Regions from separate parts of the Brevibacterium sp. Marseille-P9724 genome, predicted to be linked through region 1. Evidence: predicted binding sites of a transcription regulator. Region 1 holds the regulator's gene; the other holds the start of a gene.

Region 1 (3,645 bases):
CGGCCCCGTCGGTGAGTTCGAGCGCTTCCCCGGCCTTCATCCGGCGTACGGTCACGGCGTGGTGCAGCGCCTGTCCCGTAATCGGCACGCGCTGCCCGGGGCGAACCTCTGACAGCGGGGCGTCAGTGTAGAAGACCGGAAGCGTCACGACTTGTGGGCGAACCTTTCGCGGAAGCGGCTGAAGGCGCTCTTGGACTTCGTCTCCAGGCCGTGCTCAACGGTGTCTTCGCCGCGCATTTCTGAGAGCTGCTGGAGGAGCTTCTTCTGTTCGCCGGTGAGCTTGGTGGGCGTCTGCACGACGACCGTCACCAGCAGGTCGCCGCGGGTTTCTCGGCGCAGGCGGCCCGCACCGAGCCCTGCCAGGGTTTCGACCGTGCCGGTCTGTGTTCCCGGTTCGATGGTCAGTTCGCGCGGACCGTCAAAGGTTTCGAGTGTCACGGTGCTGCCGAGTGCCGCTGTGGTCATGGGCACGGACAGTTCGGCGCGCAGATTGTCGCCGTCGCGAGTGAACACATCGTGTTCGCGGACGGTGACTTCGATGTGGAGGTCACCGGCGGGACCGCCGCCGGGGCCGACTTCTCCGTGGCCGGACAGCAGGATGCGGGTGCCGTCGTGCACGCCTGCCGGAATTTTGACTGACAGAGTCTTCTCTTCGCGCACGCGGCCTTCGCCACCGCAGCTGTTGCACGGATCTTTGATGACATCGCCGTAGCCAGAGCAGTTGCCGCACACCTGCTGGGTGCGCATGTCACCCAGGATGGTCCGCTGAACGGTCGAAATGGTGCCCGCACCGTGGCACAGCCCGCAGGTTTCGGGTTTGGTGCCTTCGCGCGCACCGCCGCCGTGGCAGGTTTCACACGTGACTGCCGTCTGCACGCGGATGTCTTCTTTTCCGCCGAAGACAGCGGTTTCGAGGTCGATCGTGAGTTCCACGAGGGCGTCGCGACCGGGGCGCACACGCTGATTCGGCGGGCCTGAACGGCGTGGTCCTCCCCCGCCGAAGAAGGTGTCGAAAAGGTCGGAGAAACCGCCGAAGCCGCCAGCGCCAGCGGTGGATCCACCCATGTCGTACTGGCGTCGCTTGTCCGGATCGGACAGTGTTTCGTAGGCGACGGAGACTTTTTTGAATTCGTCTTCGTGGCCGGGGTTGACGTCCGGGTGGTACTTCCGGGCGAGCTTCCGGTATGCCTTTTTGATGTCTTCAGCGGAAGCGTCTCGTTCGACGCCCAGTGTTTCGTAGTGATCGCTCACTGCTTCTTCTTTCGTTCAGATGCGTCTGCACAAGGTCGGGGATTTGGGGGTGCTGTCATTAAGTCATCGGTCAGGTCAGTCAGCTGGTCAGTCCGACAGAATGGTCGATACGTATTTCGCCACGGCTCTGACGGCGGCCATGGTGGTGGGATAGTCCATGCGGGTGGGACCGAGCACTGCCAATGAGGCCGTTGTGTCTTCTGTTCCGTAGCCGGTTGCGATGAGTGACGCCCCTGCCAGCGCCTCAAAGCGATTTTCGCTGCCGATCTGCACGGCAATGCCGTCGGCCTGCATATCTGCCAGCAGCTTCAGAAGCACAACCTGTTCTTCTATTGCCTCAAGCAGCGGACCCATGTGGGTGCCGAACTCGCTGCCGGCGCGGGCCAGGTTTGCAGCCCCGGCCATGATGAGCCGGTCCTGACGTTTGCTGCGGGCCAGTTCAACCAGACGTTCGGCGATTGCGGTTGCCGTCTGGGCCAGTGATACGGGCACTGCGAGTGCACTGAGGGTCTCTTCGAGGGCATCCAGCCGCGTGTCTTCCAACGCCTCATTGAAGGCCCGGCGCATACCGCGTACATCGTCTTCGTCAATCGGGTCGAGTGCTTCGACTATTCGCTGTTCGACTTCTCCGGTGTCGGTGATGAGGATGACGAGGATGCGCTCTGGGCTCAGCTGAACGAGTTCCACGCGCCGAATGGTGGTCTGGGTGCGCACCGGATACTGGATGAGGGCCACTTGGTGCGTCAGCCGCGACAGCAGGCGGACGGTCTGGGCGAGGGTGTCGTCAATGCTCTGCGTGCTTGAGAGAATCTGGGAGATTGCTCGTTTCTCTGCGCTGGACAAAGGTTTGACATCGTCAATGCGGTCGACGAATGCCCGGTATCCCGCATCGGTGGGGATACGGCCGGCTGAGGTGTGCGGCTGTGCAATGAGGCCTTCTTGTTCGAGGGCGGCCATGTCGTTGCGGATGGTTGCCGAGGAAACGCCGAGCTTGTGGCGTTCGACCAGGGCTTTGGAGCCGACGGGCTCGTTGGTGGCCACATAGTCTTCGACGATCGCCCGCAGAACTCTGCTGCGCCGCTCGTCGTTCATCCCGAATCGCTCCCATCCGCGCCCTGCCCTGCACGGGCACATCGGGCGCTCGCTTTTGGCACTCTCACTCTTAGAGTGCCAATTCTAATGATGCGTGCACGTCTATACAAACGCCCGCTGCTTCTGGGGCTGGCCTCGGTTGCCTTTGGTACTAGTTCAGCGCCGGTTCTGGGAGCAACACGCTGCGAGCAACACCACGGCGCGCTATGTTCGGTGCGATACCAGCGCACGGCTATCGTGGTTCTCATGTCTGATCGCTATGGACGCGACGTCCTCTCCTCTGGCCGCACCCACCAACGACCCAAGACCCAGCGGGTTGAAATCAAACGCGGAATGGTTGTGGAAGAGGTTCAGACCGGCTATGTCGGCGCCGTGGTGAAGCTGGAGAAGACCAACGGCGGTTTTCTCGTCCACCTGGAGGATCGTCGCGGCCGCACGCAGGCCTTCCCCTTGGGCTTCGGCTATCTGCTTGAAGGCAAACCGGTCGAACTGGTGCGCCCCCGCCCGGCAGTGCACAAGCAACCCGGCCGTACCGCCTCGGGAAGCAGAGCCGTGCAGACCAAAGCCCGGGTTGCCAGGGGCAGCCGGATTTGGGTTGAGGGAAAGCACGATGCCGAGCTGGTCGAGAAGATCTGGGGTGACGACCTGCGGGTCGAAGGTGTTGTCGTCGAACCCCTGGGAGGTCTTGATGACCTCATGGAGGCGCTGGTCGAGTTCCAGCCGGATGCACAGCACCGGGTTGGGGTTCTTGCTGATCACCTGATCGAAGGCACGAAGGAAACGCGGATTGTCAGCGAGGTTGCCAGCCAGCCGTGGGCGGAGCACGTGAGGGTCACGGGCCACCCGTACGTCGACATTTGGCAGGCCGTGAAGCCGTCTGTGGTTGGGATTGCCGAATGGCCGCAGGTGCCACGCGGAGAAGATTGGAAGCTCGGGGTCCTGCGCAGAATCGGCTGGCCGCACGAAGACCACCGTGACTCCGCCCGAGCGTGGCAGCGGATTCTCGGCTCAGTGAAATCCATTGGGGATGTCGACTGGACGCTGTCGGGCCGGGTGGAAGAGCTCATTGACTTTGTGACAGTCGGCAGACACTGATGGCACCTAGCGCAAGTCCTTTTCTCGGCTCTGGAAAACTGTCCGGCGGCGGCGTGGTTCTCCGCGGATTCCGGCAGGGTGATGCGGACAATCTTTTCGCAGCCTGCCAGGACCCTGCGGTTGTCGAATGGACGCAGGTGCCACATCAATACACCCGCGACATGGCGCTTGACTGGTGCACGAACCCGCCGGAACCATCGTGGGTCA
Region 2 (3,645 bases), on a different contig from region 1:
GCAACCCAGCCCTCGTCCCCGGCCTGCGACCACACGGTTGCGCCGATGCTGATGAGCAGAAATGCGCCTGCCGCGCAGAGCAGAATAATGAAGACGGTGCGTGCACCCTGTGTCTTCGGCATCATGGTCTTGGCCAGCATTTGAGCCTCCATTCAGTCGGCTGCTGGCCTCGCTGCCAGCATTGCCGTGACACTACATTGCGGGAACGGGACATTGTCGTTCGCCTCCAGTTTTTTTCTTGCCCTTGTGGTTGCCCCTAAACGGCGGGGAAAGTGAACTGCCCGGTCCCATAGTCTCGGACGAGGCCTGGCGGGAAGGTCTGCCGCCGGTATTATTGCGGGTGCAGAGGAGGACGAATGTCACAGGAGCTTTCGGAACTCGAAGCGCAGATTCTGCGCTTCGAAGGACAGTGGCACACCTACGGGGGTGCCAAGGACCACGCGATCCGCGAACAGTTCGACATGTCCGCCGCCCAGTACTTCCAGGTGCTCGGCAGACTCCTCGACAGCCCCGCGGCCCATGCTGAAGATCCCGTTCTCATCAAACGGCTTCGCAGAATCCGCGACTCACGACAGGAAACCGGAGCACAGGCGAGGATCCCGCGCTGATGGCAGACAAACACCAGTACGAAACCCGTGCAGAACGCCGTGCAGCAGACGCTGCAAACCGCCGAGGCGGAGCCCACCGGGCCGTCTCATCGGCAGGCAGCCATAAAGCGGCGACCGCTGTTGTCATCGTTCTTGCGCTGGTGGCTGTTCTCCTGATCGTCGGTGCGGTCAACATCATCCGCTCCGCAGGCTCAGACCCGGAAGCCAAAGTCGAAGAACAGCAGCAGAAGGAACCTGGAGCAGGCGACGATGCCAAGGACAAATCGTCACAGTCAGGCGAGCCCGGTGAGAGCACGCAGAGTGAAAGCACCCCGAGTGACGGCGAATCAACCGGCGGGGGAGTGACGACCGTCGAAGCTGAAAGCGGCGATCCCAATCTGTCGATCCTCAACGCATCCGGCGTCAACGGTGCGGCCAGGAAGTTCGCCGACCAGTATGAAGCACAGGGCTGGAAGATGGGGCGCGTGAGCAACGCGGGCACCCGGGTGTCATCTACGACCGTCTACTATTCGTCCTCGGAGTACAGCGATGCTGCTGAGCGCGTGGCCGAGGGGCTTGGCGGTGTGAGCGTCGAACAGTCCCGTCGCTACCAGGTGGGCGTGACAATCCTCATGGGCCCGGATGTCGCCGACAGCGATCCCGCCGAGGGCTGACCGAGAGCTGGCCTGGAAACCGGGCCGGTGAAGCTCCCTGCGGGCGGTAGACTGAAGTTTCGTTCCACACTTGGGAGATGACATGACACAGGGAACCGTCAAATGGTTCAACGCGGAAAAGGGCTACGGCTTCATCGCCGTAGACGACTCTTCCGACGAAATCTTCGTCCACCATTCGGCAATTCAGATGCAGGGCTACCGGTCGTTGGCCGAAGGCGGTCGCGTGCAGTTCGACATTGTGCAGGGGGATAAGGGCGCGCAGGCTGAGAACGTCGAACCGCTCGACTGACAGCCGCCGCAGCCGAACTGAACTGCTCACGAGGGGGAGGAACAGGTCTTCTGTCCCTCCCCCTCGTCGTGTTCCTTAGACGGGAGCCCAGTGGGCCCTGCGAGGTGCCAGCGGCAGGGGATTGGTATTTGCACTCTCAGGTCGAGAGTGCTAAATCTAGTGGTGGTGAAACGCACTGCCCAGGCAGAGGACGCCGGGCCTGAAGAAGGGATTCAGGCTCTGCTTCCTGCCGTCGCGGGCACCTGGCAGTGCTAGTCAACTGCCACCCCTTACAGGGAGGAAGCCAGCCACTATGGCAAAGCTCATTGCATTCGACGAAGAAGCTCGTCGCGGCCTGGAGACCGGCCTGAACACCCTGGCTGATGCAGTCAAGGTGACGCTCGGTCCCCGCGGACGCAATGTTGTTCTCGAAAAGAAGTGGGGCGCACCCACCATCACGAACGACGGCGTGTCCATCGCCAAGGAAATCGAGCTCGAAGACGCCTACGAAAAGATCGGCGCCGAACTCGTCAAGGAAGTCGCCAAGAAGACCGACGACGTCGCAGGTGACGGTACGACCACCGCTACCGTTCTGGCACAGGCTCTCGTGTCCGAAGGTCTGCGCAACGTCGCAGCCGGTGCAGACCCGCTCAGCCTCAAGCGCGGCATCGAAAAGGCCGTTGAGTCCCTGACCGAAGTTCTGCTCGACTCCGCTAAGGAAATCGAAACCAAGGAACAGATCGCTGCCACCGCCGGCATTTCCGCTGGCGACCCGGCAATCGGCGAACTCATTGCCCAGGCCATCGACAAGGTCGGCAAGGAAGGCGTCGTCACCGTCGAAGAGTCCAACACCTTCGGACTCGAACTCGAACTGACCGAAGGCATGCGCTTCGACAAGGGCTACATCTCCGGTTACTTCGTGTCTGACGCAGAGCGCCAGGAAACAGTGCTCGAGGACCCCTACATCCTCATCGTCAACTCGAAGATCTCGAACGTGAAGGACCTCCTGCCGGTTCTTGAGAAGATCCAGCAGTCCGGCAAGCCGTTGCTGATCATTGCCGAAGACGTCGAAGGCGAAGCCCTCGCCGTCCTCGTGGTCAACAAGATCCGCGGAACCTTCAAGTCGGTTGCCGTCAAGGCCCCCGGCTTCGGCGACCGCCGCAAGGCCCAGCTTGCAGACATCGCGATCCTCACCGGCGGCCAGGTCATCGCCGAAGAGGTCGGGCTGAAGCTGGAGAACGCATCGCTGGACCTGCTGGGCACCGCCCGCAAGGTCGTTGTCACCAAGGACGAAACCACCATCGTCGAAGGTGCAGGCGACGCCGACGAAATCGCCGGCCGCGTGCAGCAGATCCGCACCGAGATCGAAAACTCGGACTCGGACTACGACCGCGAGAAGCTGCAGGAGCGCCTGGCCAAGCTGGCCGGCGGTGTTGCAGTCATCAAGGCCGGAGCCGCAACCGAAGTCGAACTCAAGGAAACCAAACACCGCATCGAAGATGCCGTCCGCAATGCCAAGGCGGCTGTGGACGAAGGCATCGTCGCCGGCGGTGGTGTGGCCCTCATCCAGGCAAGCGACAAGGCCTTCGAAAACCTCAACCTCGAAGGTGACGAAGCCACCGGTGCTGCCATCGTCAAGGTGGCCATCGAAGCTCCGCTCAAGCAGATCGCCATCAACGCCGGCCTCGAACCCGGAGTTGTGGCCGAAAAGGTGCGCGGACTCGAAACCGGCCACGGTCTCAACGCCGCAACCGGCGAATACGAAGACCTCCTGGCAGCCGGTGTCAACGACCCGGTCAAGGTGACCCGCTCTGCTCTGCAGAACGCCGCCTCGATCGCCGGCCTGTTCCTCACGACGGAAGCCGTCGTGGCCGACAAGCCGGAACCCGCTCCCGCGGGTGATCCCACCGGCGGAATGGGCGACATGGGCGGCATGGGCTTCTGATCCGGCCAACCGTGAACACGCCCTCCTAGGGCACAGGCCGCGGGCGCAGACGAACTGTCTGCGCCCGCGGTTTTTCTGTGTCTGGGGTGGCTGGCTTTTTGTTGGCATCGACCGCGTTCTATGCATTGGCAGTGACCCGGCCTGTGGCACGGCCTCTAGCCTGAATCGCGC

Evidence for each region. The regulator HrcA, encoded in region 1, represses chaperone genes, less so after heat shock. The targets are predictions, from matches to a motif close to TTNGCACTCGNNNNNNNCGAGTGCNAA.
Region 2: a site for HrcA is predicted at 1,678-1,704, ahead of groL (chaperonin GroEL). Genes of this name have one in related genera too.

Annotation. Positions count from the first base shown of each region.
Region 1 is NZ_LR722990.1:507,100-510,744, forward strand. Features, by position in the region: gene GC119_RS02455 (16S rRNA (uracil(1498)-N(3))-methyltransferase) at 1-148, opposite strand, end outside; gene dnaJ (molecular chaperone DnaJ) at 145-1,251, opposite strand; gene hrcA (heat-inducible transcriptional repressor HrcA) at 1,339-2,343, opposite strand; gene GC119_RS02470 (DUF3097 domain-containing protein) at 2,590-3,438, shown strand; gene GC119_RS02475 (GNAT family N-acetyltransferase) at 3,438-3,645, shown strand, end outside.
Region 2 is NZ_LR722993.1:225,488-229,132, forward strand. Features, by position in the region: gene GC119_RS06945 (hypothetical protein) at 1-140, opposite strand, end outside; gene GC119_RS06950 (DUF3263 domain-containing protein) at 357-608, shown strand; gene GC119_RS06955 (LytR C-terminal domain-containing protein) at 608-1,261, shown strand; gene GC119_RS06960 (cold-shock protein) at 1,344-1,550, shown strand; gene groL (chaperonin GroEL) at 1,843-3,474, shown strand.